One region of the Variovorax sp. genome, then DNA from elsewhere that is predicted to be linked to it. Evidence: predicted binding sites of a transcription regulator. Region 1 holds the regulator's gene; each other region holds the start of a gene.
The links. The regulator LexA, encoded in region 1, represses DNA repair genes until DNA is damaged. The targets are predictions, from matches to a motif close to ACTGTATNNNNATACAGT.
Positions count from the first base shown of each region.

Region 2: ACQY8B_RS21830 (ATP-dependent helicase) is a predicted target of LexA. The motif match lies at 4,213-4,230, and genes of this name have one in related genera.
Region 3: ACQY8B_RS06200 (DNA topoisomerase IV subunit B) is a predicted target of LexA. The motif match lies at 3,137-3,154, and genes of this name have one in related genera.
Region 4: recA (recombinase RecA) is a predicted target of LexA. The motif match lies at 4,104-4,121, and genes of this name have one in related genera.

Region 1 covers NZ_OZ257247.1:2,538,606-2,546,019, forward strand. Annotated here, with positions in the region: gene ACQY8B_RS12145 (ExbD/TolR family protein) at 1-282, shown strand, start outside; gene lpxK (tetraacyldisaccharide 4'-kinase) at 283-1,308, shown strand; gene ACQY8B_RS12155 (Trm112 family protein) at 1,289-1,471, shown strand; gene kdsB (3-deoxy-manno-octulosonate cytidylyltransferase) at 1,468-2,241, shown strand; gene adk (adenylate kinase) at 2,380-3,036, shown strand; gene ACQY8B_RS12170 (asparaginase) at 3,071-4,033, opposite strand; gene lexA (transcriptional repressor LexA) at 4,107-4,790, shown strand; gene ACQY8B_RS12180 (hypothetical protein) at 4,928-5,293, shown strand; gene ACQY8B_RS12185 (D-2-hydroxyacid dehydrogenase family protein) at 5,385-6,392, shown strand; gene ACQY8B_RS12190 (MFS transporter) at 6,389-7,414, shown strand, end outside.
Region 2 covers NZ_OZ257247.1:4,664,546-4,671,959, forward strand. Annotated here, with positions in the region: gene hprK (HPr(Ser) kinase/phosphatase) at 1-617, opposite strand, end outside; gene ACQY8B_RS21820 (PTS sugar transporter subunit IIA) at 762-1,229, opposite strand; gene hpf (ribosome hibernation-promoting factor, HPF/YfiA family) at 1,419-1,748, opposite strand; gene ACQY8B_RS21830 (ATP-dependent helicase) at 2,080-4,200, opposite strand; gene corA (magnesium/cobalt transporter CorA) at 4,426-5,412, shown strand; gene ACQY8B_RS21840 (5'-methylthioadenosine/adenosylhomocysteine nucleosidase) at 5,405-6,187, opposite strand; gene ACQY8B_RS21845 (ABC transporter substrate-binding protein) at 6,201-7,414, opposite strand, start outside.
Region 3 covers NZ_OZ257247.1:1,243,245-1,250,658, reverse strand. Annotated here, with positions in the region: gene parC (DNA topoisomerase IV subunit A) at 1-148, opposite strand, end outside; gene ACQY8B_RS06205 (lytic transglycosylase domain-containing protein) at 193-1,095, opposite strand; gene ACQY8B_RS06200 (DNA topoisomerase IV subunit B) at 1,107-3,104, opposite strand; gene ACQY8B_RS06195 (MFS transporter) at 3,263-4,486, shown strand; gene ACQY8B_RS06190 (hypothetical protein) at 4,517-4,645, shown strand; gene ACQY8B_RS06185 (class I SAM-dependent methyltransferase) at 4,679-5,248, shown strand; gene dapA (4-hydroxy-tetrahydrodipicolinate synthase) at 5,369-6,217, shown strand; gene bamC (outer membrane protein assembly factor BamC) at 6,361-7,414, shown strand, end outside.
Region 4 covers NZ_OZ257247.1:5,323,951-5,331,364, reverse strand. Annotated here, with positions in the region: gene ACQY8B_RS25005 (amino acid ABC transporter ATP-binding protein) at 1-18, shown strand, start outside; gene ACQY8B_RS25000 (transporter substrate-binding domain-containing protein) at 69-887, shown strand; gene ACQY8B_RS24995 (mandelate racemase/muconate lactonizing enzyme family protein) at 893-2,002, shown strand; gene ACQY8B_RS24990 (SRPBCC family protein) at 2,012-2,446, opposite strand; gene recX (recombination regulator RecX) at 2,427-2,888, opposite strand; gene recA (recombinase RecA) at 2,935-4,041, opposite strand; gene ACQY8B_RS24975 (MarR family winged helix-turn-helix transcriptional regulator) at 4,186-4,671, shown strand; gene ACQY8B_RS24970 (response regulator) at 4,746-5,420, shown strand; gene ACQY8B_RS24965 (hypothetical protein) at 5,449-6,171, opposite strand; gene ACQY8B_RS24960 (sensor histidine kinase N-terminal domain-containing protein) at 6,558-7,414, shown strand, end outside.

The DNA of each region.
Region 1 (7,414 bases):
GACGTCGACGCGCAGCGCGACTATCCGAAGGAAGTGATCGTGGCGGTGTCGGCCGACGGCCGCTACTCGGTCAACAAGACGCCTCTGGCCGACCGCAATGTCGAAGCCGTGGCCGCCGCGCTTGCGGCCGCGGCCACCGGCGGCAAGGACAGCGTGGTGATCATCAGCGCCGACGCAACCAGCCCGCACCAGGCCGTCGTCACGGTGATGGAAGCCGCGCGCCGCGCCGGCCTGATGCAGATCACCTTCGCAGCCCAGTCGACGGCGCAAGCCGGGCGCTGAGTGCCGTCCGAAGGCCGCAGCAGCACGGAGGCGCCTGCCGCCTCGCGACTGCAGGAAGCGTGGCTGCGCCGCGGCCCGCTGGCCTGCCTGCTGTGGCCGCTGTCGCTGCTCTATGCGGCCCTCTTCGCCGTTCGGGGCTGGCTCTATCGCCTCGGATGGCTTCGCTCGGAACGCGTGCCCGTGCCGGTGATCGTCGTCGGCAACGTGATCGCGGGCGGCGCCGGCAAGACGCCGGTGGTGATGGCGGTGGTGCGGCATCTGCGCGCGCGCGGCATCCAGGTGGGCGTGGTGTCCCGCGGCTACGGCCGGCGCACCGACGACTGCCGCGAAGTGACGGGTGACAGCAATCCCAGCGACGTCGGCGACGAGCCCGCCCTGATTCACCACGCCACGAAGGCCCCCGTGTTCGTCGCGCGCAAGCGCATCGAGGCGGCCCGCGCGCTGCTCGAGCGGCATCCCAGCACGCAAGTCATCGTCAGCGACGACGGGCTGCAGCACCTGGCGCTGGCTCGCGACATCGAGATCTGCGTGTTCGACGACCGGGGCATCGGCAACGGCTGGCGACTGCCAGCGGGCCCCCTGCGCGAGGCGTGGCCACGTCGCTGCGATCTGGTGTTGCACAGCGGCGAACGCCCCGCATTCGCAGGCGGCTACACCGCTTCGCGCCGCCTCGCCGACTACGCCCTCACAAGCGACGGCCAACGCGTGCCGCTGAACACCCTGGCGGGCAGGCCAGTGACCGCACTCGCGGCCATCGCACGCCCGGAGGCCTTCTTCGCCATGCTCCGGGGCCGTGGCCTCACGCTCGCCGAAACCATCGCTCTACCCGATCACTTCGACTTCGACGCCTGGGAACGCTCGCTCAATGCCGACGGCCCTCTCGTCTGCACCGAAAAGGACGCGGTCAAGCTGTGGCACAAGGCACCCGGCGTGCTGGCCGTGCCCCTGCTCTTCGCACCCGTTCCGGAATTCTTCACTGCGCTCGACGCAAAGCTATCATCGCTCGATGGATACCAAGCTGCTTGAACTGCTCGTCTGCCCCGTCACCAAGGGTCCGTTGACCTGGAACCCCGAGAAGCAGGAGCTCTGCTCGCGCAGCGCGCGCCTGGCCTACCCGGTGCGCGACGGCATTCCCGTGCTGCTGGAAAACGAGGCACGTACGCTTTCCGACGAAGAGCTCGGGCTGTGAGCTTCACGGTTCTGGTGCCGGCGCGCCTGGCGTCGACAAGGCTCCCCAACAAACCCCTGGCCGACATCGCCGGCGTGCCGATGGTGGTGCGCGTGGCCCGGCGTGCCAGCGAATCCGGCGCCGTGCGCGTGGTGGTGGCCGGGGACGACGCATCGATCATCGACGCCTGCAAGGCGCATGGCGTCGAGGCGATCCTGACCCGCCAGGACCACCCCAGCGGCACCGACCGGCTGGCCGAAGCCTGCGAGCAGCTCGGCCTCGACGGCGACGACATCGTCGTCAACGTGCAAGGCGACGAGCCCCTGATCGACCCGGCGCTGATCGATGCCGTGGCCGCCACGCTGGCCACCCACGCAGAGGCCGCGATGAGCACTGCGGCCCACGAGATCGATTCGCTGGCCGACTTCATGAATCCGAACGTGGTGAAGGCCGTGCTCGACGCACGGGGCAACGCCATGTACTTCAGCCGTGCGCCCATCCCCTGGTGGCGCGACGGCTCCGCCAACGGCGCCGCGCCGACGGTGCTGCCCACGCCGGCTCCCCTGCGCCACATTGGCATCTACGGCTACCGCGCAGGCTTCGTGCGCAAGTTTCCGTCGCTGCCGCCGTCGCCAGTCGAGGCGACGGAAGCGCTTGAGCAGTTGCGGGCGCTATGGCACGGACACCGCATTGCCGTACACGTGAGCCACGTGGCTCCCGGCCCGGGTATCGACACGCCCGAAGACCTGGCGCGCGTGCGCGCGGTCTTCGCCGCCGGCCCGACAGCCTGAGGGGCTCGACGTGCCTGTCGGGGCAGCGGCAAATCCCGGGAAGCACGCGTGCTATCCTCGAAGCAACTCCGCCCTGCCCAAAGCCCCTGAAGCCGACGCCTGGCGCGACACAAAATCTAAGAACCGTCCGAGGACACCATGAGACTAATTTTGCTGGGCGCGCCCGGGGCGGGCAAAGGCACGCAAGCGGCCTTCATTTGCCAGAAGTACAGCATCCCCCAAATCTCGACCGGCGACATGCTGCGCGCCGCCGTCAAGGCCGGCACGCCGCTCGGTCTGCAGGCCAAGGCCGTCATGGATGCGGGCGCACTGGTCAGCGATGACCTGATCATCAATCTCGTGAAGGAACGCATCGCCCAGGCCGATTGCGCCAGCGGCTTCCTGTTCGACGGCTTCCCCCGCACCATTCCGCAAGCCGACGCCATGAAGGCGGCGGGCGTCAAGCTCGACTACGTGCTCGAAATCGACGTGCCCTTCGGCGACATCATCGAGCGCATGAGCGGCCGCCGCTCGCACCCGGCTTCGGGGCGCACCTATCACGTCAAGTTCAACCCGCCCAAGGTGGAAGGCAAGGATGACGTCACCGGCGAAGACCTGATCCAGCGCGAGGACGACAAGGAAGAAACCGTGCGCAAGCGGCTCGACGTGTACAGCCAGCAGACGCGTCCGCTGGTCGACTACTACTCGGCCTGGGCCAAGACCGATCCGGCCGCCGCGCCGAAGTACCGCGCCATCAAGGGCGTGGGCACGGTCGATGAAATCACCCAGCGCGCACTCGCAGCGCTGAGCAGCTGATTGCCGGCCGCCCTCCGACAGGGCGGCCACCACCTCACCCGAGCAACTCGAGCATCAGCGCGATACGCGCCTTCACCGGCGTGAGCGTGCCCGCGTCCCGCAGCCGGTCATCGGCTTTCGGCAGGATGCGCCCGTTCATGCAGCGCGTCGCACGAACCACCGCCACGCCCGCCTCTTGCGCCTTCAGCGCGGCCGCTTCGAGCGCGTGATGCAGCGTGCCGTTGCCCGTGGCGGCCAGCACCAGTCCACGGACCGGTTCGGCGTTGCCGGGTTGCAGCAGTGCCTCGACGACAGCACCGCTCGCACCGGCATGGCTCATGACGATCTCCACGCGAGGCCACCGAACGGGAGCCGCCTCGAAGATCTTCGAGGCCGGCAGCGCCTCGCCCTCGGGCCACGCCCTCACACGGCGGACCTCGCCCTCTTCCACATAGCCCACCGGGCCCGCGTCGCCAGATGCGAAGGCATCGAGCCTGTAGGTATGCACCTTCTGGACATCGGCGCCACTGTGGATCGCCCCGGCGCACACCACGGCCACCCCCTTAGCACCGGCTGCCAGAGCCACGCCGATGGCGTCACGCACGTTCTGCGGACCATCGGGCGACAGCGCGCTCGCCGGCCGCATGGCGCAAGTCAGCACCACGGGCTTCGCGGATGCCAGCACCGAATGCAGGAAGAAGGCCGTCTCCTCCAGCGTGTCGGTGCCGTGCGTGATCACCACGCCTGCCACGTCGGGCTCCGCAAGCCAGTGTGCGCAACGCTGCGCGAGCTTTTGCCAAGTCTCGAACGACATGTCCTTGCTGTCCAGTTGCGCGACCTGCTCCGCCACCAGCGTCACGCCCTGGGGGGCCTCGATGCCGCCCAGAAGGTCGGCCACGCCCACCTGCCCGGCCGTGTAGCCGATGTTGTCGCCGCTGCTGGCAGCCTTGCCGGCGATGGTGCCGCCGGTGCCCAGCACGACCACGCGGCGCAGTTCAGGCGAAGGGAAATCAGGCATGGCTTGTCAACTTTTTAAAACTGGTTAAAAATACAGGTACTGGATATCTAGCCAGTGCCGCAAGGAACCACATATGCAGTTCGCCGTGAAGCTTACAGCCCGCCAGCAGCAGATCCTGGACTTGATCCAGAGCGCCATCGCCCGCACCGGAGCGCCACCCACGCGCGCCGAAATCGCCAATGAACTCGGGTTCAAGTCGGCCAACGCGGCCGAAGAGCACCTGCAGGCCTTGGCCCGCAAGGGTGTCATCGAACTCGTCAGCGGCACCTCGCGCGGCATCCGCCTCAAGGGCGACGCCCTGCGGTCGCTGAACGAAACGCGCCACCGCGAAGGCGGCCAGTTCTCGCTCTCGCTGCCCGGCATGGCGCAACTGGCGCTGCCGCTCATCGGCCGCGTCGCTGCAGGCTCGCCCATCTTGGCGCAGGAGCACGTCGACCAGACCTACTACGTCGAGAACACGCTGTTCCAGCGCCAGCCTGACTACCTGCTCAAGGTGCGCGGCATGTCCATGCGAGACGCCGGCATCATGGACGGCGACCTGCTCGCCGTGCAGGCCACCAAGGAAGCGCGCAACGGCCAGATCGTGGTTGCGCGCCTGGGCGACGAAGTCACCGTCAAGCGCCTGAAGCGCAACAAGCAGGTCATCGAGCTGCACGCAGAGAACCCCGACTACCCGACCATCATCGTCCAGCCCGGCGAGCCCTTCGAGATCGAAGGCCTCGCGGTGGGCCTCATCCGCAACACCATGCTGATGTAGGCCTGCGGGCCTGCTGGCAGCAGCACTCATCCGGCCGCAACAGGTGGCGGGCGTATGGCGCGAAGTCGCCATCACCCTGTCGCGGCCGTTTCAAGAAATCCTGCCTGTGTTCAACCTCATACTTTTTTGGAGTTCACATGGGAATCGCCCTCCTCGCCATCGCTGATTTCTGGATGCCGCTGCAATCGCTCGCCAGCCGTTTGATCCCGGCGCGCCGCCCTCATCGCCACGCCTCGCTCGATCACAGCGAGACTTCCGCCGGCCTGCGCTACGTTGCGGTGCGTCCGACGTGCGGCTCGACGCCCCCGGTGGCTGAAGCAGCCCCGACCGTGCGCCCGCTGCGCGTGGTACGCGTGGTAGACGGAAAGGGCCAGCAGCGCAGCAGCAACCGTGTCTTGATTTCCGGCCGAATGGACGACGTGTGCGCGGAGCTTGACCGGCTGGCGGCTCTCGAAGCGGCCGAAACGATGGTCGCCGCGCACCGCTCCACACGCCTGCACTGAGGCCCGGCACCCCTGGGAGAGCCCGTCGGCAGTGGGTATCCAAACGTTCGGGGGTGCGACATCCCAATGCTGCGAGGCACAATGGCACGCCATGAATATTGTGATCCTCGACGACTATCAGGACGCCGTGCGCAAATTGCGCTGCGCCGCCAAGCTGGACGCGTACGCAGCCAAGGTCTATACCAACACGGTCAAGGGCATCGGGCAACTCTCGGTTCGCCTCAAGGACGCCGACGTGATCGTGCTGATTCGCGAGCGAACACAGATCTCCCGGCAGCTCATCGAGAAGCTGCCCAAGCTCAAGCTCATCTCGCAGACCGGTCGCGTCGCGGGCCACATCGACGTGGCGGCCTGCACCGAGCGCGGCATCGCCGTGGCGGAAGGCTCCGGCTCTCCCCAGGCACCTGCCGAGCTCACATGGGCGCTCATCATGGCCGCCATGCGCCGGCTGCCGCAGTACATCAGCAACCTCAAGCACGGGGCTTGGCAGCAGTCAGGGCTCAAGTCGGCCTCGATGCCGCCCAACTTCGGGCTGGGCTCGGTGCTCAAGGGCAAGACGCTCTGCATCTGGGGCTACGGCCGCATCGGCCAGTTGGTCGCGCGCTACGGGCAGGCCTTCGGAATGCAGGTCGTGATCTGGGGGCGTGAAGCCAGCTGCGCCAAGGCCCGTTCCGACGGCTTCCAGGTGGCGCAGAACCGCCATGAGTTCTTTGCAGCCGCCGACGTGCTCTCCGTCCACCTGCGGCTCAATGAGGAAACCAACGGCCTCATCACGCTCGAAGACCTCTCGCGCATGAAGCCGACGGCGCTGTTCGTCAACACCTCGCGCGCCGAGCTGGTCGAGGCCGACGCGCTGCTCGCGGCGCTCAACCGTGGCCGTCCCGGGCTGGCCGCCATCGACGTGTTCGAGAGTGAGCCGCCGCTGCAGGGCCATGCGCTGCTGCGGCTGGAGAACTGCATCTGCACCCCGCACATCGGCTACGTCGAGCAGGAAAGCTACGAGAGCTACTTCGGCCAGGCTTTCGACAACGTCGTGAGCTACATCAACGGCAATCCCACGAACATCGTGAATCCCGGCGCGCTGCAGGTTCGCCGGTGAGCCGGCCTGCGCCCAAGGGTGCGCTCTGGGCGCTGCTGGCCGGCAACTTCGTGATCGGCACGGGCGTGATGGTCGTGCCCGGCACGCTCAATGAAATCAGCGCCTCCCTGGCTGTTTCGGTCGCGACCGCCGGCCAGTTGATCACTGCCGCGGCAGCGGTGATGTGCATCGGCGCGCCGCTGCTGGCCGCCGCCGTCGCGGGCTGGGACCGCCGCCTGCTGCTCGCCCTTACCCTGCTCTGGTACGCGGCGGGCCACGCTCTCGCGGCGCTCATGCCCAGCTTCGGCGCGCTGCTGCCGGTGCGCATGCTCACGGTGATAGCCCCCGCCATCTTCACGCCCCAGGCGGCGGCCTGCGCCGGCATGCTGGTACCGCCCGAGCAACGCGGGCGCGCCGTCACCTTCGTTTTTCTTGGCTGGTCGATGGCCTCGGTGCTGGGCCTGCCTATCGGCGCGCTGATCGGCGGGCATCTGGGCTGGCGCATGGCCTTCGTGGCGATTGCCCTGCTCAGCGTCGTGAGCGCGGCGTCGATCTGGCTCACCTTGCCCAGCGGCATTCGCCCGGCGGCACTCACCGCCGCCGCCTGGTCGCGCGTGCTGCGCAGTCCGGTGCTGATGGGCATCGTGTCGGTAACGGCGCTGCAAGGCACCGGGCAGTTCGTGCTGTTCAGCTATTTCGGCCCCATCCTCAAGCAGAGCTTTGGTGCGGACGCGACCACGCTGAGCGTGATGTGGGCCCTGTTCGGCGCCTGCGGGCTCATCGGCAACATGGTGGTCAGCCGCTTCATCGACCGCGTCGGGGCCGGGCGCATGGTGCTGGTCACTACCGTGCTGATCGCGCTGAGCCTGCTCTTGTGGCCGACGGCTTCCACGCTCGCCTGGCTGGCCGTGGTGCTGGTGCCCTGGGGGTTGGGCTGCTTCGCCACCAATTCGGCCCAGCAGGCCCGCCTGGTAGGCCTGGCGCCGGCCCTCGCGCCAGGCTCGGTGGCGCTCAACAGTTCCGGCATCTACACAGGCCAGGCC
Region 2 (7,414 bases), 2.1 Mb from region 1:
AGCAGCAGATCGGGGCAGCGCCCCTCGATGGTGTTCTGGTTGATGCGGTAGAGGTCGACCGCGTCGTCGGCCACGAGGCCGTTGCCGCGCGAGATCAGCTCCAGGCCCAGCTCGCTCTTGCCCAGGCCCGACTCGCCCGTGATCATCACGCCCATGCCCAGGATGTCCATGAACACGCCGTGCATCGAGGTGCGCTCGGCGAAGTGCTTGGACAGGTAGGCACGCAGCAGGTCGATCACGAAGGCCGACGATTCGCGCGTGGCAAAGAGCGGCAGCTGCGCGCGCTCGCAGATCGACAGCAGCTCGTCGGGAGCGGCCTGGCCGTCGGCCAGCACCAGCATTGGCGGCTCCAGCGTGACGATGCGGGCAATGCGGCGGGCGCAGTCTTCCTGGCTGCCGCGCGTCAGGTAGGCCACTTCGCGTGCACCCAGTATCTGCACGCGGTACGGATGGATGTAGTTGAGGTAGCCGACCAGGTCGGCCGCCGACTGCGCACGGCTGATGACTTCGGGGTCGAACTGGCGCTCTGACGCCCCGAGCCCGGCGAGCCATTCCCAGCGGAGCGACCCGCGGAACTCCTCGAACATGGCATCGGCGCTGATGACGGTCGGCTTCATGCGTTCAGGAGATGGCGCTCACGCACCAGATTTGGGGCAGGCCAGAATACCGCGGAACCGGCTTTGCCGGGCCGCTGGTATTGCCCCCGGTAGGGGGTTGGCGAAGCGACACGAAGTGCGCGAAGCCTGGGGGCGAGCCACAGGTCAGGCGATTTGAGTGGAGTGCCAGCCGGCAATGAGGCCGTGCAGGGCGGCGGCGTCGGTGCTGGACTTGATCTGCTCGCGCAGGCTGGAGTCGCTCAGCAGCTCGGCGATTTCAGAGAGGATTTCGAGATGCTTCTGCGTGGCCGCTTCGGGCACCAGCAGGAAGATCAGGAGCGCGACGGGCTGTTCGTCGGGGGCATCGAAGCCGATCGGGTTGGCCAGCTGGAACACGGCGGCCATCGGCGCCTTGAGGCCCTTGATGCGGCCATGGGGAATGGCGACGCCGTGGCCCAGGCCGGTGGAGCCGAGGCGCTCGCGCGCAAACAGGCTGTCGGTGATCAGGGCGCGTCCCAGGCCGTGAAGGCTTTCGAACAGCAGACCTGCTTCTTCGAAAGCACGTTTCTTGCTAGTAGCGTCAACGCTCACAAGCACTTGAGCGGGCGGCAGGATGGACGCGAGGCGATTCATGGTGGGTGCAGAGCGGGGGCGATTATGCACCCGCTTGGTAAAAACCCCCAGTCCCCCTATTTACTTTCTGTCTACATGTTGCCCGGAGGCCTCGCCCGCCCTCTGAGCGACGGCAATGCCCCAGCGCAATAGTCGGAAAACAAAAAGCCGCCCGAAGGCGGCTTGTGGGTGGAGCCGGAGGGCTCGGGTCTACATCAGGCGCTTGGGCGCCGCGTGATGGTGGTCTTGCAGGCGGTCCTTGTGACGGACCACCTGGCGGTCGAGCTTGTCGACCAGTTCATCGACCGCAGCGTAGAGATCAGCGTGGCTCGACTCCGCGAACATGTCATTGCCCTTGACGTGAATGTTGCACTCCGCCCTTTGGCGGCGTTCCTTTTCCTTCTGCTTTTCCACCGTGAGGATCACCTTGACATCGACTACCTGGTCGAAATGTCGCGTGATCCGGTCCAGCTTGCTCGTGACGTAGGTGCGCAAGGCAGGTGTGACGTCGAGGTGATGACCGCTGATCGTCAAATTCATGAATGACCTCCTGGAATTGACGGTTGGGGAAATGACCGCACTCCGGAATGGAGCTTGGCCGGCGAAACAGGTGTGTGGGGAAGGGAAAGAGAAGAAGAGACTGGGTAAGAGAAGAAGAAAGCTGGAAGGGTCGATTCACTATGCCCAAGCTGTCACGGTATTGCAATACCAGAGTTGTCCCAAGCTGCGGCCGCACCGCGTGTTTCCCGCGGCACGCTAGCGAATCAATAGCAGCACCCGCGCGCAGGACAGGCGCCGCGGCGTTTCGTTCAAAAGTGTTTCAACAGGAAAGCCCTCGAGACCCTGCCGCCGAGAGGGCCGGCGAACAGGCTCAGCGCCAGGCGGCGCGCATGCGGTTGCGCAGGTCGATCACGGCGGTGGGCGGCGGCACGGCCGGCGGGCGCTCCGGCGGAGGCGGCCAGGTCTGCTGCTCGAAGCCCGCGAGGTCGGCATCGGCAATGAAGCGCGTGCGGTTGGCATACAGATGCCGGTCGCCGCGCGCCGACTGCTGCGTGACGTAGAAGCGCTGCGGCACCAGCAGGTGCAGGTGGTCGCGTGCGCGGGTCATCGCCACGTAGAGCAGGCGGCGTTCTTCTTCCAGCTCGTGCGCGCTCTGCGCCACGTCGGCCGGCAGGCAGCCGTCGACCACATTGATCACATGCACCGAGTTCCACTCCTGCCCCTTGGCCGAATGGATGGTCGAGAGGATCAGGTAGTCCTCGTCGAGCAGCGGCGGCCCCGGGCGGTCGCTGGTGGCCTCGGGCGGATCGAGCGTCAGTTCGGTCAGGAAGCGTTCGCGCGAACCGTAGCCGGCGGCCAGCCGCGAAAGCTGCTCGACGTCGGCGCGCCGCACGCCCGAGGTGTCTTCGTACAGCCGCTCCAGGTGCGGCTGATACCAGGCCATCGCCACCTCCACGTCGGCCGGCCATGCCAGCGAAGGCGAGCGCAGCGCCTCGTAGGCCTTGGCGAAATCGGCCCATTGCTCGCGCGCCGCGGAGGGCGGCACGAAGTCGCGCACTGCGGCCACGGGGTCGGCGGCCTGGTCCATCGCGTCGAGCAGCCGCGTGCCGGTGACGGGCCCGATGCCCGGGATCAGCTGCGTCACGCGAAAGCCCGCCATGCGGCCGCGCGGGTTCTGCGCGAAACGCAGCACTGCGAGCAGGTCCTTCACATGCGAGGCCTCGAGAAACTTGAGCCCGCCGAACTTCACGAACGGGATGTTGCGCCGCGCCAGCTCGAGTTCGAGCGCCGCGCTGTGCGACGAGGTGCGAAACAGCACCGCCTGCGACTTCAGCGCCAGCCCGCCCTCGCGGTGCGCCAGCACCTTGTCGGCCACCCAGCGCGCCTGCTCCGCCTCGTCGGGCACGAGCACCAGCAGCGGCTTGCCGGCCGATGGCTTGTCGGTCCACAGCGTCTTGGCGTGCCGCTCGGCTGCTTGCGCGATGACGCGGTTCGAGGCGTCGAGGATCGGCTGCGTCGAGCGGTAGTTGCGCTCCAGCGTGACCACGCGCGCGTCCTGCGTGAACTGCGACGGGAAGTCGAGGATATTGCGCACCGTGGCGCCCCTGAACGAGTAGATCGACTGCGCGTCGTCCCCCACCACCGTCACGCCGCGCCCGTCGGGCTTGAGCGCCAGCAGGATCGAGGCCTGCAGCAGGTTGGTGTCCTGGTATTCGTCGACCAGCACATGGTCGAAGCGCGCGCCGACGTGCGCTGCCAGCGCGGGCTCGGCGACCATGCCGGCCCAGTAGAGCAGCAGGTCGTCGTAGTCGAGCACGTTCTGCTGCTGCTTGGCCTCGACATAGGCGCCGAACAGCTTCTTCAGCTCGGCTTCCCATTCGCCGCACCAAGGGAACGACTCCCGCAGCACCTCGGCCAGCGGCGCGCGCGTGTTCACGCAGCGCGAGTAGATGGACAGGCAGGTGCCCTTGCGCGGAAAGCGGTTGACGGTGGAAGACAGGCCCAACTCGTGGCGCGCCAGCCCCATCAGGTCTTCGGCATCGCCACGGTCGTGGATGGTGAAGTTCTCGTCCAGCCCGATCTGCGCGGCGTACTCGCGCAGCAGCCGCGCGCCTATGCCATGGAAGGTGCCCGCCCACGGCAGCGAAGGCGGTGCCTCCGACTTCAGCCCCAGCACCTTCGTCAGCACCTGGCCGGCGCGCCGGCCCATTTCCTGCGCGGCGCGGCGCGAGAAGGTCAGCAGCAGCAGGCGCTGCGGATCGACGCCGCCGGCTATCAGGTGCGCCACGCGATGCGCCAGCGTGCTGGTCTTGCCCGACCCGGCACCGGCAATGACGAGCAGCGGCCGCTCGTCGCGCTCGGCAATGGCCGCTCCCACCCCGTGCTCGACCGCCGCGCGCTGCGCGTCGTTGAGCGTGGCCAGCGCGGCGGCCAGGCGCTCGGCCTGGGTCTTCGGGGCGGTGGAAAGAACGGGGAGCGCAGCGGTCTGCATGGGCACGACTTTACTGTATGCCCGTCCAGTCCAGCCACCTTGCTGCCATGTGGCCGGTGACATAATCGCGCCTCGCTGCAACCGGAGACTCTTCCCATGGAAACCGCCCCGTCTCGGCAGCTTTCAACTCCCTTTCACTGACGCGTTTTCTTCACGCACGTCGGGCCCGGGAATTGAAAGCGCCCCTCCCTCGCCCATCGTCCAGTCACCCCCGGGAGTGAGCCAATGCTCAACATCTTTACGCTCGCCAACGGCCGCCTCGTCCAGGAAGAGATCGAGGCGCTCGAAGAGCTTTCCAAGTTCCAGCCGATCTGGGTCGACCTCGAATCGCCCACGCTCGAAGAAAAGCGCTGGATCAAGCAGTACTACGGCCTGTCCATCCCCGAAGACGCGATGGACGAGGACATCGAGGAATCCGCCCGCTTCTACGAGGAAGACAACGGCGAGCTGCACATACGCTCCGACTTCCTGATCGACGACGACGAGAACCCGCGCACCGTGCGCGTCGCTTTCATCCTGAACCAGCACAACACCGACCTGCGCAGCCGCGGCGTGCTGTTCTCGATCCACGACGAGGACGTGCCGGTGTTCCGCCTGCTGCGCATGCGTGCGCGCCGCGCACCGGGGCTTATCGAGGACGCCAAGGAAGTCATGCTCAAGCTGTTCGACGCCGACGCCGAGTATTCGGCCGACACGCTCGAGAACATCTACGACGAACTCGAAGTGGCCGGCAAGAAGGTGCTGTCGGGCAACGTGAGCGACGAGCTGGCCGGCGAGGTGCTCGGTGCCATCGCGCGGCAGGAAGACTTGAACGGCCGCATCCGCCGCAACGTGATGGACACGCGCCGCGCGGTCAGCTTCATGATGCGCAGCAAGATGCTCAACGCCGAGCAGTTCGAAGAGGCGCGCCAGATCCTGCGCGACATCGAGTCGCTGGACAACCACACGGCCTTCCTGTTCGACAAGATCAACTTCCTGATGGATGCGACCGTCGGTTTCATCAACATCAACCAGAACAAGACCATCAAGATCTTCTCGGTGGCCAGCGTGGCGCTGCTGCCGCCCACGCTGATCGCCAGCATCTACGGCATGAACTTCAAGTTCATGCCGGAGCTCGACTGGGCCATGGGCTATCCGTATGCCATCGTGCTGATGGCTGCCAGCGCGCTGGTGCCGATGTGGTACTTCCGCCGGCGCGGCTGGCTCAAGTAGCCGCGTCTTCCGTGGGCAGCGTGGCCAGCCACGCGCCCACCAGCGCGAGGCTGTAGCGGCTCGCCACCTCCACCACGAAGCGCGCGAAGTCGCCATGCGCGGCATCGTCGGCGCGGTCCGAAATGGTGCGCATCGCGGCATACGGCACGCCGTAGTCGTGACACACCTGCGCCATCGCCGCGCCTTCCATCTCGACCGCGAGCGCATCGGGCAGCTCGCGCTGCAAGGCCGCGCTCTCCGCGGTGGTCGATACGAAGCGGTCGCCGCTCACCAGCAGGCCACGGTGCACACGAGGCTGCCAAAGGCTGAATTCGTCCACCGCCTGTTTGCCGACCAAGGCTACTGGGTCACGCAGCACATCGGCCACCACGACCGCCAGCGCGTTGCCGATGGCGGCATCGGCCGCGAAGCGCGCCATGCCCATCAGCGGCACCTCGTGCTTCGGGAAGAGCGGCGAGGCGTCCATGTCGTGCTGCAGCAGTTCGGTGGGCACGACCACGTCGCCCACGTTCACGCCCGGCGCCAATCCACCCGCCACGCCGGTGAACACGATGGCCCGCACGCCGAAGCGCTCGAGCAGCACCGTGGCCGTGACCGCCGCCGCGACCTTGCCGATGCGCGACAGCACCGCGACTACCGGCTGGCCCTGCAGATGGCCCACCCAGAAGTCGCGTCCGGCCACGCGCACACGCTGCTCGTCGGGCATCTGCGCAAGCAGGGCACTCAGCTCCTCGTGCATCGCCGCAACGATGGCGACGGGTGCAACACCGCTCATTCGGCCGCGTCCATCACTTGATGTCTACGCCATAGAAGGTGTGGCGGCCGAAGGGGCTCAGCTTGAAGTCGACCACTTCCTTGCGCACCGGCTTCAGCTGCACCGCGTGGGCGATGGTGAACCACGGCGCCTGCTCCTTGAAGATGACCTGGGCCTTCTTGTAGAGCGCGTCGCGGTCGGCCTGCTTGGTCGCGCTCTTGGCCTTCACCACGAGGTCTTCGTAAGGCTGGTAGCAGAACTTCGAGATGTTGCTGCCGCTGGCCGACTTGGCCGATGCGCAGCCCAGCAGCGTGTAGAGGAAGTTGTCTGGATCGCCGTTGTCGCCGGTCCAGCCCAGCATGCCCATCTGGTGCTCGCCGGCCTGCAGGCGCTTGCGGTACTCGCCCCACTCGAAGCTCTTGATCTCGGCCTTGACGTTGATCTTGGCCAGGTCGGCCTGCATCAGCTCGGCGATGCGCTTGGCGTTCGGGTTGTACGGGCGCTGCACCGGCATGGCCCAAAGGTCGGTCGAGAAACCGTCCGGGTAGCCAGCCTGCGCCAACAGCTTCTTCGCTGCTTCGGGGTCGTACGGGTCGTCCTTCACCGCGTCGTTGTAGGACCACATGGTCGGCGGGATCGGGTTCTTCGCGGCCACGCCGGTCGTGAGGTACACCCCGTCGATGATGGCCTTCTTGTTGATCGCCATGTTGATGGCCTTGCGCACGCGCACGTCGTCGAAAGGCTTCTTCGTCGTGTTGTACGAGAGGTAGCCCACGTTCAGGCCGGGCTGCTCCAGCACCTGCACGTTCGGGTCCTTGCGGATCGCGTCGAGGTCGGCCGGGTTCGGGTACGGCATGACGTGGCACTCGCCCTTCTGCAGCTTGGCCCAGCGCACCGAGGCATCGGGCGTGATGGCAAACACGAGGTCGTCGATCTTTGCCTTGCCGCCCCAGTACTGCGGGAAGGCCTTGAAGCGGATGATCGCGTCCTTCTGGTACTGCACCAAGTAGAAGGGGCCGGTGCCGATCGGGTCCTGGTCGACTTTCTCGGGTGTGCCGGCCTTCAGCATGGCAATGGCGTATTCCTTCGACTGGATGCCCGCGTACTGCATCGCCAGGTTCGCGAGGAACGGCGCCTCGGGCTGGTTGAGCACGATCTTCACCGTGTAGTCGTCGATGCGGTCGACCGTCTTCAGCAGCTTGGGCATGCCCATGTCGTTGAAGTACGAGTGGTTCTGGCTCGTGACCT
Region 3 (7,414 bases), 1.3 Mb from region 1:
TCTGGCCGTCGGACACATCGGGCAGCGCGCGGCCCTTGACCACGCTGAGCGCGTATTCGAGGTAGGCGGTCTGCGCGTAGTCGGCAAGGGTGAGGGTGGTGTCGCCGTCGGTGGGACCCTGGAGATCGAGCGGTGGTTGGGAGTCCATGAAGAAGAGAGAAAGAAAAACGATTGCAGGCTGTGCGTGCGCGCTCAGCCCGGATTGATTGCCTCGTGCGATGCCTCGGCCGCGCCGGTCGGCGTGGCTGGCGGCTCGGGAATGTCGGGCATGGCCGGCATGTTGCGCGGCGTGTCCGACGGCATGTTGCCCCGGTTGATCGCACCGCCCTGCGGCACGGTCAGCTCCATGCGGATGCGCCCCGGCGTCTTGCCGCCGCGCACGCCGCCACCGGTTGCGACGGAGGGCTTCAGGTACGCATAGAGCTGCAGCACGGTCTGCACGTAGTTCTGCGTTTCCTTGTAGTTCGGGATCTTGTTGCCAGCGCGCTGCACGGCGCCCTCGCCCGCGTTGTAGGCGGCAAGGGCCAGTTCGATCTGGCCCGGGAACATGGCGATCAGGTCGCGCAGGTAGCGCGAACCGGCGGCGATGTTGATGCGCGGGTCGAACAGCTTCTTCTCGATGGTGGTGCGCTTGTCCGCCGACACGCCATAGCGCTGCGCGGTGGCGGGCATCAGCTGCATCAGGCCCATCGCGCCCTTGGGCGACACGGCCTGCGCATCGAAGCCCGACTCGGTGGCGACCAGCGCCTGCAGCAGTTCGTAGTCGATGGCGTGCTTGCTCGATGCGTCGCGCAGCGCGGCCTTGGCGGTCTTGTAGCCGGGCGAGGCCTCGAACATGGCGAGCAGGGTTTGCGAGGCCTGCGGCACCTTGCCGTCGATGCCGCGCGCGCCGCGCCCGAGCGGGGAGATGCCGTTGGCGGTATCGAAGCTCTGGCCGCCGCGAAAGAAGATCTGGTAGCGCTCGTCGATCTTCTCGGAGGCGAAATGCGCGACGCCCTTGCTGTCGATGTAGCCGTAGATATCAGCGGCGTGCGCCAACCCCTGCTGCACGAGCAACAGAAAGGCCAAGAGCAACGAACGCTTGAAAGCTGGCATACGTGGAGGGATCAGACATCAATGTCGACGTCGTCGGCGCGCAACTCCATGAGCTCGCGCCGCGCCGCCGCTTCGCCCTTGCCCATCAGCTTGGTGATCTCGCCCTGGGTGGACGTAAAGTCGAAACGGCCCAATTGGACCTGCATAAGGCGGCGGGTGTCTGGATTGAGCGTGGTTTCCCACAATTGTTCCGCGCTCATTTCGCCCAGTCCCTTGAAGCGGCTGATGCTCCAGGCGCCTTCGCGCACGCCGTCTTTACGCAGTTTGTCGAGGGTGGCGGTCAGTTCGCCCTCGTCCAGCGCGTAGACCTTGGAGGCCGGTTTCTTGCCGCGCGCGGGGGCATCCACCCGGAACAATGGCGGCTTTGCGACATACACGTGGCCGGCTTCGATGAGCTTGGGGAAATGGCGGAAGAACAGCGTGAGCAGCAGCACCTGGATGTGCGAGCCGTCCACGTCGGCATCGCTCAGGATGCAGATCTTTCCGTAGCGCAGGCCGCTCATGTCGGGCGTGTCGTTGGGGCCGTGGGGGTCGACGCCCACGGCCACCGAGATGTCGTGGATTTCAGTGTTGGCGAAGAGGCGGTCGCGCTCCACTTCCCAGGTGTTGAGCACCTTGCCGCGCAGCGGCAGGATGGCCTGGCTTTCCTTGTCGCGGCCCATCTTGGCGCTGCCGCCGGCGGAGTCGCCCTCGACCAGGAAGACTTCGTTGTGGCTGATGTCCTTGCTCTCGCAGTCGGTGAGCTTGCCGGGCAGCACGGCGACGCCGGAGCCCTTGCGCTTCTCGACCTTCTGGCCGGCGCGCTGGCGCGTCTGCGCGGCCTTGATGGCGAGCTCGGCCAGCTTCTTGCCGTAGTCGACGTGCTGGTTGAGCCACAGTTCGAGCGCGGGCCGCACGAAGCTCGACACCAGGCGCACGGCGTCGCGCGAGTTCAGGCGTTCCTTGATCTGGCCCTGGAACTGCGGGTCGAGCACCTTGGCGCTGAGCACGTAGGAGGCACGCGCGAACACGTCTTCTGGCAGCAGCTTCACGCCCTTGGGCAGCAGCGAGTGCAGTTCGATGAAGCCCTTCACAGCGGTGAACAGGCCGTCGCGAAGGCCGCTTTCATGCGTGCCGCCGGCGCTGGTGGGAATCAGGTTGACGTAGCTCTCGCGCACCGGCTGGCCGTCTTCGGTGAAGGCCACGCACCAGTCGGCGCCCTCGCCTTCGGCGAAGTTGTCGGCGTTCTTGTCGGCATGGCCGCCGCCTTCGAACAGCGGAATGACGGGGTCGCCGTTGAGCGTCTGCATCAGGTAGTCGCTCAGGCCGCCCTTGTAGAGCCACTGCTGGCTTTCCTTGGTCTTTTCGTTCGTGAGCGTGACGCTCACGCCGGGCATCAGCACGGCCTTGCTGCGCAGCAGGTGCGTGAGTTCGCCCATGGGCAGCGCGGAGGTCTCGAAGTACTTGGCGTCTGGCCAGGCGCGCACGGTGGTGCCCTGCTTGCGTTCGCCGGCCTCGAGCTTGCGCACCTCGAGCTGTTCGATCACGTCGCCGCCGCTGAAGGCCAGCTTTGCGACCGAGCCCTCGCGGTGGGTCGACACTTCGAGCCGCTTGGACAGCGCGTTGGTCACCGACACGCCCACGCCGTGCAGGCCGCCCGAGAAGCTGTAGGCGCCGCCCGAGCCCTTGTCGAACTTGCCGCCGGCATGCAGCCGGGTGTAGACCAGCTCGACCACGGGCGCTTTTTCTTCGGGGTGCAGGCCGAAGGGAATGCCGCGGCCGTCGTCCTCGATGCTGACCGAGCCGTCGGCATGCAGCGTGACCTTGATCTTCTTGCCGTGGCCCGCCAGCGCCTCGTCGGCGGCGTTGTCGATCACTTCCTGAATGATGTGCAGCGGGTTGTCGGTGCGGGTGTACATGCCCGGGCGCTGCTTGACGGGCTCCAGGCCCTTGAGCACGCGGATGGAGCCTTCCGAGTAGCCGGAAGACGCGGACGAAGAATTGGGGGGAGTCTTGGGGGGAGTCGCCATGGGGGCGGATTGTAGTCAGTCGCCGCCAAACAACTGGATACCCATACAGGAGACGCTTTGATGCCCAGCGCGCATCGAAACGGCGCCGATAAATCATCAATGGCTTTGGCCATCGGGGCGCCTGCCAAAGCAGCCAGGTCGCTACATTCGACGCCATCATGCAAACGCCAGCCCGCACTCTTTCGATCAAGCAAGTCCTCTTCTGCGGGGCGATGATCGTCACGCTTTCCATGGGCATCCGCCACGGCTTCGGCCTCTGGCTGCAGCCCATCACGCAGGCGCAGGACTGGAGCCGCGGCACCTTTTCGTTCGCGCTGGCGGTGCAGAACCTGTCGTGGGGCATCTTCGGCGTGTTCGCGGGCATGCTGGCCGACCGCTTCGGCGCGTTCAGGGTGCTGATCGGCGGCTCGGTGTTCTATGCGCTGGGGCTGTTCGGCATGGCGCATTCGCCGACGCCGCTGCTGTTCACGCTGAGCGCCGGCGTGCTGATCGGCGCCGCGCAGGCGGGCTCGACCTACGCCGTGATCTACGGCGTGATCGGCCGGCAGATTCCGGCCGAGCGGCGGTCCTGGGCCATGGGCGTGGCGGCGGCGGCCGGCTCGTTCGGGCAGTTCCTGATGGCGCCGGTGGAAGGCTGGCTGATCGGCCACCTGGGCTGGCAGACGGCTCTGGCCGTGGTGGCGGTGCTGGTTCTGGTCATCATTCCGCTGGCATTCGGCCTGCGCGAGCCCAAGACCGAAGCCCTGGCCGGCCACCGCGACCAGTCGGTGCTGCAGGCCGTGGGCGAGGCTTTCCGTTATCCCAGTTTCGGGCTGCTGATGGCGGGGTATTTCGTCTGCGGCTTCCAGCTGGCGTTCATCGGCATCCACATGCCGACCTACCTGCGCGACAAGAGCCTGCCGGCCGACGTGGCGGGCTATGCGCTGGCGCTGATCGGGCTGTTCAACGTGTTCGGCACCTACACGGTCGGGCTGCTGGGGCAGACCCTGGCCAAGCGCAAGATCCTGGCGGCGATCTATTTCGCGCGGGCGGTGTCGATCGCGCTGTTCCTGCTGGCGCCCATTTCGCCTATGAGCGTGTATGCGTTCTCGGCGGCCATGGGCTTCCTGTGGCTGTCCACCGTGCCCGCGACCAACGCCATCGTGGCGGGCATCTTCGGGGTGGCGCATCTGTCGATGCTCAGCGGCTTCGTGTTCCTGAGCCACCAGGTCGGCTCGTTCCTGGGCGTGTGGCTGGGCGGCTACCTGTACGACACCACGGGCAGCTACGACGTCGTCTGGTACATCGCCATTGCGCTGGGCGTGTTCGCGGCGCTGATCAACCTGCCGGTGAAGGAAAACGCCATCGCGCGGGCGCCCCGGCCATTGGGCGCGGCGGGCTGATTGCGTATAAAGAGCGCCATGACACCACGGATGCGCCACCACATTGTCCACGCCGGCTGGCTCGCGGCCGCGCTGGCAGTGCTGGGCGGCGTGTTCGCGATGTACGTGCATCCGGACTTCCTCGTGACGCTGGTGGACCAGATCTGGTCCTGCTTCTGACGCTTCCTCTCTTCTCTTCTCCTCCGATCCGCCATGAAAGTTGCAGCAACGGCGCACGGCACGGGCGCGCCTTCCGAGTGGATCGTCCGCTGGTCGCACCTGCTCGCGCCCGGCGCCACGGTGCTCGACGTGGCCTGCGGCTCCGGGCGGCACATGTGCTGGTTCGCCAGGCGCGGCCACGCCGTGACGGGCGTCGACCGTTCGCCCGAAGCCGTGGCGGCGGCCGGCGCCTTCGGCAGCGTGGTCGAGGCCGACATCGAATCGGGCCCGTGGCCGTTTGCCGGCCAGGCCTTCGGCGGCGTGATCGTCACGCACTACCTCTGGCGGCCGCGCATGGCCGACATCGCGGCCGCGGTGGCGCCGGGCGGCGTGCTGCTCTACGAGACCTTCGCCGCGGGCAACGAGACCGTGGGCAAGCCCTCGCGGCCCGATTTCCTGCTGCAGCCCGGCGAGCTGCTCGCCGCCTGCACCGGACTGCGCGTGGTGGCCTACGAAGACGGTTTCGAGCCCGAGCCGGCCCGCTTCGTCCAGCGCATTGCCGCCGTCCGCGAGGCCGGGAATGCCCCCGGCCAGCCGCCCCGCCGCCTCCTTAAGGGAAACTGAGGGGGTCGGGGGGCGTGTTTCCGCCGGCCCCGGAGTAAGTAGAATCGGCGCTTTCGTCCACCGACAAAGAGATTCCCCTTGGAGCAACTGACAGGCAGCATCGTCGCGCTCGTCACGCCGATGCACGACGACGGCAGTGTCGATTACCCCGCCCTGCGGCGGCTCATTGACTGGCACATCGAAGAAGGCACCGACTGCCTCGGCGTGGTCGGCACCACCGGCGAATCGCCGACGGTCGATGTCGAAGAGCACTGCGAAATCATCCGCGTCTCGGTCGAACAGGCCAAGGGCCGCGTCCCCGTGATGGCCGGCTGCGGTGCCAATTCCACCAAGGAAGCCATCGAGCTCGCCAAGTTCGCCAAGGGCGTGGGCGCCGACTCCCAGCTCCAGGTCGTGCCGTACTACAACAAGCCCACGCAAGAGGGCCAGTACCAGCACTTCAAGGCCATCGCCGAGTCCGTGGGCGACCTGCCCATCGTGCTTTACAACGTGCCCGGCCGCACCGTCGCCGATATGGCGCACGACACCGTGCTGCGCCTGGCCCAGGTGCCCGGCATCATCGGCATCAAGGAAGCCACCGGCAACATCGAGCGGGCCCAGTGGCTCATCCGCGACGTGCCCAAGAACTTCGCCGTCTACTCCGGCGACGACCCGACCGCGGTCGCACTCATGCTGTGCGGCGGCCAGGGCAACATCAGCGTCACGGCCAACATCGCGCCGCGCAAGATGCACGAGCTGTGCGTCGCGGCGCTGGCAGGCGACGTCAAGCGCGCCATGCAGATCCAGTTCGAACTGATGCCGCTGCACCGCAACCTGTTCGTCGAGCCGAATCCGATCCCGCTCAAGTGGGCCATGGCCAGGCTCGGCCTGTGCGGCGGCGCGCTTCGGCTGCCGCTCACCGAACTGGGCGAAGCCAGCCGTCCGGCGGTCGAAGGCGCGTTGCGTGCCACCGGCCTGCTCAAGAACTGAGCCCCCCAACCCATTTCCGACCTGCGATCTGCTTTTTCCCTGGCCGCAACAAGGTTAAGCAACCTTTTGCCCGAACCATGCTCTGAGATGGCGGGCATTGCGGCCCACAGATAGACCGAACCATTCCAACAAGGAAGACGACGTTGAAGAACCTTTCGCAAATTTCGCGATATGCATTGCTGGCCACCCTGGTTGCCAGCCTCGCCGCCTGCTCCGTCCTCGAGAGCGACAAGATCGACTACAAGAGCGCCGGCAAGGCTCCGACGCTCGAAGTCCCTCCCGACCTCTCCCAACTCTCGCGCGACAACCGCTACGCCATCCCCGGCGGCGCCGTGACCGCCAACGCATACCAGGCCGGCATTGCCAACGCCCCGGGCGTGCCCACCGCCGTGAGCAACATCGGCGACGTCAAGATGGAGCGCTCGGGCACGCAGCGCTGGATCGTCGTCAACCGCACGCCCGACCAGCTCTGGGAGCCGGTTCGCGACTTCTGGCAGGAAAGCGGCTTCCTGCTGACCACCGACCAGCGCAACCTGGGCATCATGGAAACCGACTGGGCCGAGAACCGCGCCAAGCTGCCGCAGGACATCATCCGCGGCACGCTGGGCAAGCTGGTCGACTCGGTCTACTCGACCGGCGAACTCGACCGCTTCCGCACCCGCCTGGAACGCACGCCCAACGGCACCGAGATCTTCATCAGCCATCGCGGCATGCAGGAGGTCTACAACAACTCCCGCCAGGACCAGACGGTGTGGCAGCCCCGCCCCAGCGACCCTGAGCTCGAGACCGAATTCCTGCGCCGCCTGATGGTCAAGCTCGGCGTCTCGGAAGAGAAGTCGAAGATCCTGGCCGCCACCACGGCACCGGCACGCACCGCCACCATCACCAAGATCGGCAACCAGCCGGCCGTGCAGATCAGCGAAGGCTTCGACCGCGCATGGCGCCGCGTGGGCCTGGCGCTCGACCGCACCGGCTTCACAGTGGAAGACCGAGACCGCAGCGCCGGCGTGTACTTCGTGCGCTACGTGCCGCCGAACCCCGACAAGAAGGAGCCCGGCTTCTTCGGCAAGCTGTTCAGCGGGTCGAGCAAGAACGAGTCACCGCTGAAGTTCCGCATCTCGGTCAAGAGCCAGGGCGAGAGCAGCACGGTGGTTGTGATGAACGAAGCCGGCGCGCCTGAAACGTCTGCCAACGCCG
Region 4 (7,414 bases), 2.8 Mb from region 1:
ATCGGCACCGGCCTCTGAGCCGCGCGCCACCGGCACCCGCTTTCGTTCACAACTCCAGGAGACCATCGATGACCCGCTCTTTCTTCGCCCGGCGCCGCGGCGCACTGCTTTCCGCGCTCGCCCTGGCCCTGCCGCTCGCCTTCGCGGGCGCGGCGCATGCCGACCAGCTCGACACCATCACGGCCGCCAAGAAGATCCGCGTGGCCATCGACCTGGCCGTGCCGCCCTACGGCATGAAGGACGAGAAGCTCAACGCCACCGGCTCCGATGTGGAAACCGCGCGCCTGCTGGCCAAGAGCCTGGGCCTCGAACTCGAGATCGTGCCGACCACCGGCGCCAACCGCATTCCGTTCCTGCAGACCGACAAGGCGGACATCGTGATCTCCAGCATGTCGGTCACGCCCGAGCGCGAGAAGGTGGTCGACTTCTCGGTGCCCTACGCCGCCATCCTGGTCGTCGTGGGGGCGCCCAAGAGCATGAGCATCACAGGCCCGGCCGACCTCGCGGGCAAGAAAGTGATTGCCACGCGCGGCACCACCAACGACCAGGAAGTGACGAAGATCCTGCCGGCCGGCGCGCAGATCGTTCGCTTCGACGACGACGCCACCTCCATCACCGCCGTGGTGAGCGGGCAGGCCGACATCTTCGCGACCGCGCCGCCGCTGCTGAAGACCATCAACGAGAAGAACCCGGCCAAGCAGATGGAGCCGAAGTTCACCATGAAGGTCAACATGATGGCCATCGGCATGCGCAAGAACGAACCGCGCCTGAAGGCCAGGCTCGACGAGTTCGTGAAGGCGCAGCTCAAGAGCGGCGAGCTCAACACCATCTACAAGAAGTTCCACGGCGCCGACCTGCCGGCCGACGTGACGCGCAACGCAGGCTGATCGCGATGGCGAAGATCGACCAGGTCGAGATCGCGCAGATCGACATCGCGCCCAAGGTCAAGCGCACCGACGCCATCCAGTCCTTCGTGACGCAGGAAACCGTGATGGTCACGGTGCGCTGCGACGACGGCTCGTCGGGCACCGGCTACACGTACACCATCGGCACGGGCGGCTCGTCCATCGTGGCGCTGCTGAACGACCACCTCGCGCCGCGCCTGATCGGGCGCGACCCGCAGCAGTACGAGGCCATCTGGCGCGACCTGTTCTTCCACACGCACGCGACCGCCGTGGGCGCGATCACCAGCCTTTCGCTGGCGGCCATCGACACCGCGCTGTGGGACCGCAACGCGCGTGCGGCGGGCCTGCCTCTTTGGCGACTGGCGGGCGGGGCGCAGCAGCGCGTGCCGGTCTACACCACCGAGGGCGGCTGGCTGCACATCGAACCCGCGCGGCTGGTGGAGCAGACGCTCGCGGCCAAGGCCGATGGCTTTCTGGGCGCGAAGATCAAGGTCGGCAAGCCGCATGTGGCGCAGGACATCGCGCGCCTGTCGGCCGTGCGCGAAGCGGTCGGCGCGGACTTCGAGCTGATGGTGGACGCCAACCAGAGCTTCACCGTGGCCGAGGCCATCCGCCGTGCACGCCAATATGCGCCGCTCGACCTTGCGTGGTTCGAGGAGCCGATGCCGGCCGAGCATGTGCGCGCGCATGCGCAGCTGCTGGCCAGCACCTCGGTGCCGATCGCGGTGGGCGAGTCGATGTACCACCCTTCGCAGTTCGCCGAATACATCCAGCAGGGCGCCTGCTCGATCGTGCAGGCCGACGTGGCGCGGGTGGGCGGCATCACGCCCTGGCTGAAGATCGCGCACCTCGCGGAGGCGCACAACATCGCGATGTGCCCGCACTTCCTGATGGAGCTGCACGTGAGCCTGTGCGCCGCCGTACCGAATGCACGCTGGGTGGAATACATCCCGCAGCTCGACGACCTGACGACAAGCCGCCTGCGCATCGAGGGCGGGCATGCGGTGGCGCCGGAAACGCCCGGGCTGGGCATCGAGTGGGACGCCGACCAGCTGAAGGCGCGGCGCAAGTTCACGCCGCTGGTGCTGCGCGGCTGAGCCGGCCGGTCAGTCGGCTTCGATCAGGCTGCGCAGCGACTGCAGGTCGCGCGCGATCCACTGCGCATCGCGCTCGAAGGCCGCATCGTCCATGTGCGGCTGGCGCAGCAGCGTGAACTGCAGCTCGCAGGCGTCGGGCCCGACGCCGATGACGCGAAAGGGCAGGTAGACCTCGGGCACGCCTTCGGGCGCGACCCAGTGGTCGAGCACGCCGAAGTCGTTGCGCGGCGCGAAGCGCATGCGGGCGTCGCCGCTCTCGGGCGTGCGCACGATCCAGTGGTCGCCGTGCGGCACCAGCGCGCTCCTGGCCAGGCCGCTGGCCCAGTCGGGCAGGCGCTTAGGGTCGGCCGCCAGCACGTAGGCGCGGCGCCATTCGCAGGCCACGCGCTGCGTGATGACGCGGGACTGGACGGCAGCACTGCCTTCATTCGTCGTCGATTTCATCGAAGTCGCTCCTGAGTACCTTGGACACGACGGCGCCCGAAAAACCGCGCGCCATCAGGAATCGCATCTGCTTCGCCCGTTCCTTCGCGTCGGCGGGCGGGGCGTCGAAGCGGCGGCGCCAGAGGGCGGTGGCGCGCTCCACTTCGGTTTCCTGCAGGCTGGCCACCGCTTCGGCGATGGCTTCGGGCGCGATGCCCTTGGCCTGCAGTTCCTGCTTCACCCGCAGCGCGCCCGAGCGGGCCGCGCGCTGGTTGAGCACCGAGGCCACCACGCGCGGCTCGCTGATGAAGTCCTTGGCGGCCAGCTCGTCGAGCGCCTTGGCCAGCGTGCCGGGCTCTTCTTCATGCTTTGCCAGCTTGCGCTCCAGCTCCAAGCGCGAATGCTCGCGCTGGCTCAGCAGGCGCAGTGCGCGGCCTTTGAGGGACGGGGCGTCGAATGCCATGCGGGATCGCTCGCGCGGCCCCGGCAGGGGGGCCGCGTTCCGGGGCTTACTCGCCCTTGTCCGCCTTTTCGGCCTTGGCGGCCTTCTGCGGCTTCTCGGGCGTGGAGCCGGCGTCGGCTGCCAGCAGCGGAATGCCCAGCGACTCGCGCACCTTGTTCTCGATCTCGCGCGACAGCTCGGGGTTCTCGCGCAGGAATTCGCGGGCGTTGTCGCGGCCCTGGCCGATCTTCTCGCCGTTGTAGGCGTACCAGGCACCCGACTTGTCGACGATCTTGGCGGTCACGCCCATGTCGATGATCTCGCCCTCGCGGCTGATGCCTTCGCCGAACAGGATGTCGAACTCCGCCGTCTTGAACGGGGGCGAGACCTTGTTCTTCACCACCTTCACCTTGGTTTCGTTGCCGATGGCCTCGTCGCCCTTCTTGATGGTGCCGATGCGGCGGATGTCCAGGCGCACCGAGGCGTAGAACTTCAGCGCGTTGCCGCCGGTGGTGGTTTCGGGCGAACCGAACATCACGCCGATCTTCATGCGGATCTGGTTGATGAAGATGACCATGCAGTTGGTCTTCTTGATGGTGGCGGTGAGCTTGCGCAGCGCCTGGCTCATCAGGCGGGCCTGCAGGCCGGGCAGCGAGTCGCCCATTTCGCCTTCGATTTCGGCCTTGGGCGTGAGCGCGGCGACCGAGTCGACCACGATCAGGTCGACGGCGCCCGAGCGCACCAGCGAATCGACGATTTCGAGGGCCTGCTCGCCGGTGTCGGGCTGGCTGATCAGCAGGTCGGACAGGTTCACGCCGAGCTTCTGGGCGTATTGCACGTCGAGGGCGTGTTCGGCGTCGACGAAGGCGCAGGTGCCGGCCTGCTTCTGCATGGCGGCGATGACCTGCAGCGTGAGCGTGGTCTTGCCCGAGGATTCAGGGCCGTAGATTTCGATGACGCGGCCGCGCGGCAGGCCGCCGACGCCCAGCGCGATGTCCAGGCCCAGCGAGCCGGTGGAGACCACCTGGATGTCTTCCAGTGCCTCGCCTTCGCCGAGCCGCATGATCGTGCCCTTGCCGAACTGCTTTTCGATCTGGGCCAGCGCGGCTTGCAGGGCCTTGGCCTTTTCACTGTTGGCGACCGAGATGCTTGCGCCCTTGACGACTGCGTCCATGTGGAAACTCCTTGAAAATCAACGGTTTGTGTCTGGTTTCACCCATCTGCTTTTAACCACAGGCTGGATGCTTGAACAGTAGTGTAGGGGCTGATGCCGCTGCGTAAACCTGTTTTTTGGTCAGTTTGCTTTACCATTTGGCGCATGACCGAAGCCGCTTTTCCGACCGATCCCGACGCCTGGCGGCAGACCCACCTGGGCCGCCTGCTGGGCCATGCCATGCGCCGCTTCGACGAGCGCGTGCTGGAACTGATGGCGCACGACGTCGACGTGCCGCTGGCGTTGTCGAACCTCGCGGCGCGCGCGCAGGTGAGCGCGGCGCACATCCACATCACCCGGCACCTGGCGCGCGAGGGCTCGCGCCTCACCGAGCTGGCCGGGCGCGCCGGCATGACCAAGCAGGCGATGGGCGCGCTGGTCGACCAGTGCGAGGCCTGGGGCCTGGTCACGCGCGGCCCTGATCCGCTCGACGCGCGGGCCCGGCGCGTGCTGTTCACGGCCGACGGGCTGGCCTGGCTCGACGCCTTCCACGGCGCGGTGACGCAGGCCGAACGCGAGTTCCGCAGCAGCGTGGGCAATGACATCGCCACCGTGGTAACCATCGGACTGGAAGCCTATACAGCGGGCTAGACTTCGAGGCAGAGACAAATGTGAACGGCGCCGGCGGGGCGCCCGACACCCCAAACAGGCCGGAGGTGGCGCATATGCGGATTCTGATTGCCGAAGACGACCAGGTGCTGGCAGATGCCCTGTTGCGCAGCCTGCGCACCTCGGGCGCGGCGGTCGACCACGTGGCCAACGGCTCGCAGGCCGACACCGCGCTCATGACCCATGACGAATTCGACCTGCTGATCCTCGACCTCGGGCTGCCCAGCCTGCACGGCATCGAGATCCTCAAGCGCCTGCGCGCGCGCGGATCGCAACTGCCGGTGCTGGTGCTCACGGCCGCCGACAGCGTGGAAGAGCGCGTCAAGGGCCTGGACAACGGCGCCGACGACTACATGGCCAAGCCCTTTAGCCTGCAGGAACTCGAGGCGCGCGTGCGCGCCCTCACGCGGCGCGGCATGGGCACCACCAGCAACGCGATCCGCCACGGCCCGCTGGTGTACGACCAGGCCGGCCGCGTGGCGACCATCGACGGCAAGATGATCGAGCTGTCGGCGCGCGAACTCGGCCTGCTCGAAGTGCTGCTGCAGCGCGCCGGCCGGCTGGTGAGCAAGGACCAGCTGGTCGACCGCCTCTGCGAATGGGGCGAGGAGGTGAGCCTGAACGCGATCGAGGTGTACATCCACCGGCTGCGCAAGAAGATCGAGAAGGGGCCGGTGCGCATTGCCACGGTGCGCGGGCTGGGTTACTGCCTCGAGAAGATCCCGAACTGAGCCCCGGCCCGTCACTCGTGCAGCGGGCCTACGGCTGCTTGCGCAGGCTGGCGGCGATCGACGAACCGTCCCCTGCCCTGGAATGCACGAGGAATGCGATGCTGCGGAAATAGCCGTTGCTCGCGAAGTTGCCGGCCGGCACAAAGGTGATGGCCGCCGGGCCTTGAAAGCCCAGGGCACTGTCGAACTTGCAGGCGTCGCGCGCCGTGGTTGCGGCATTGACTGCTGTCACCCGAAAGCCGTAGGCGTTCTTGGCCGTGGCGGGCTGCGCCAGCGTCAGCGTGCCCGAGATCTTGCACACACCGACCTGTGCACCGCTCATCGTGCCTGTGTAGGCCCCCGTCGCATCAACCTCGATGGCAATGGCAATGCCGAAGCTGGTGTCGGTGTTGGCCCACTTGCCAATCACACTGTCCTGGCCGACCGCGAGCGCATTGGCCACGTTGTAGGTGAACGGGCCGAACGCCGAAGGCGAGCGCCCGCCATAGGCATAGGTACCGTCCATGGACACCTTTTGCGAGAAGGTGCCCGACCCCGTCACCGGGGACCGGTCAGTGAAGTAGTAATTGGTATCCGCACCGAAGACCCAATTGATGCCCGTGACCAGAATCGATCCGTCGAGTGTGCCGACCACAAACTTGCTGGCGATTTTGCCGTCGGCGCCGACGTAGGTGTAGCCAAACATCGCTTCATAGAGGCCTTCGCTGCCGTTGCCCACTGCGGCGATCGACCCGGCCTGGGGTGCGCTCAACGATGGCAGCGGCTCGCTGCCCGGAACTGGATCGCGATTCGGCCCGGGGGCAGGCGCGGGCGCCGGGGCCGGTGATGGCGCGGGGGGCGGCGAGGAAGACGGCAGCACCGGCAACAACGGCATCCCGCCACCGCCCCCACTACTCCCACCACCGCACGCAGTAACTCCCACCCCCGCGGCCAACACGGTCGCGACGATCCAGAGCGGCTGAGGGCAGCCGCCCAATGACTTGTTTTCCATGACTCTCCCTGAGATTTTTCGAATTGCAGAAACTGCGTGCAGAGACTACAACCGTGAACCGCGCAAATTTCCGCGACACGCCTTGCTGCAATGGCACTAAATCACCTTTTCCTGGAATTTCTCGGGCCTCATCAGGAACTTCACTCTTGAAATTGTTCCAGCGCGCGCAGCGCTCCCTGTTCGGCGAGATCCTCGACTGGATGCTCACGCCGCTGCTGCTGCTGGTGCCGGTGAGCATCGGCGTCACCTGGCTGGTGGCGCAGGGCATTGCCAACGCGCCCTTCGATCGCGCGCTCGAGCACAACGTGAAGGCGCTGGCCGAGCTGGTGACGGTGAAGGAAGGGCACACGCAGTTCGTGCTCTCGCAGTCGGCGCGCGAGATCCTGCGGGCCGACGACGCCGGCCACGTCTACTACCAGTTGCTCGACGGCCACGGCACGCTGCTGAGCGGCGAGCGCGACATTCCCCAGCCCGGCCTCGACGAGCCGCTGCCGCCCAACCAGGTGTTCCTGCACAACAGCGACGTGCACGGCCAGCCGGTTCGCGTGGCCTCGATGTGGCTGGCCAGCGGCAGCGACGACGTGCCGTCCTCGCTGCTGCAGCTGGCCGAGACGCGCGAGAAGCAGTCGGTGCTGGCGGCCGAGATCATCAAGGGCGTGCTGCTGCCGCAGTTCGCGATCCTGCCGCTGGCGGTGCTGCTGATCTGGCTGGCGCTGGTGCGCGGCATCAAGCCGCTGTCGGTGGTGGAGGCGCGCATCCGCGAACGGCGCCCCGGTGACCTGAGCCCGCTGGACGAATCGTCGGTGCCGCTCGAGGTGGTGCCGCTGGTGTCTTCGGTGAACGAGCTGCTGGACAAGCTCAACGACTCGATCGGCACGCAGAAGCGCTTCCTGGCCGACGCGGCGCACCAGCTGAAAACACCGCTGGCGGGCCTGCGCATGCAGGCAGACCTGGCGCAGCGCGAAGGCGCCAACGCCGACGAGCTGAAGCAGTCGCTCAAGCA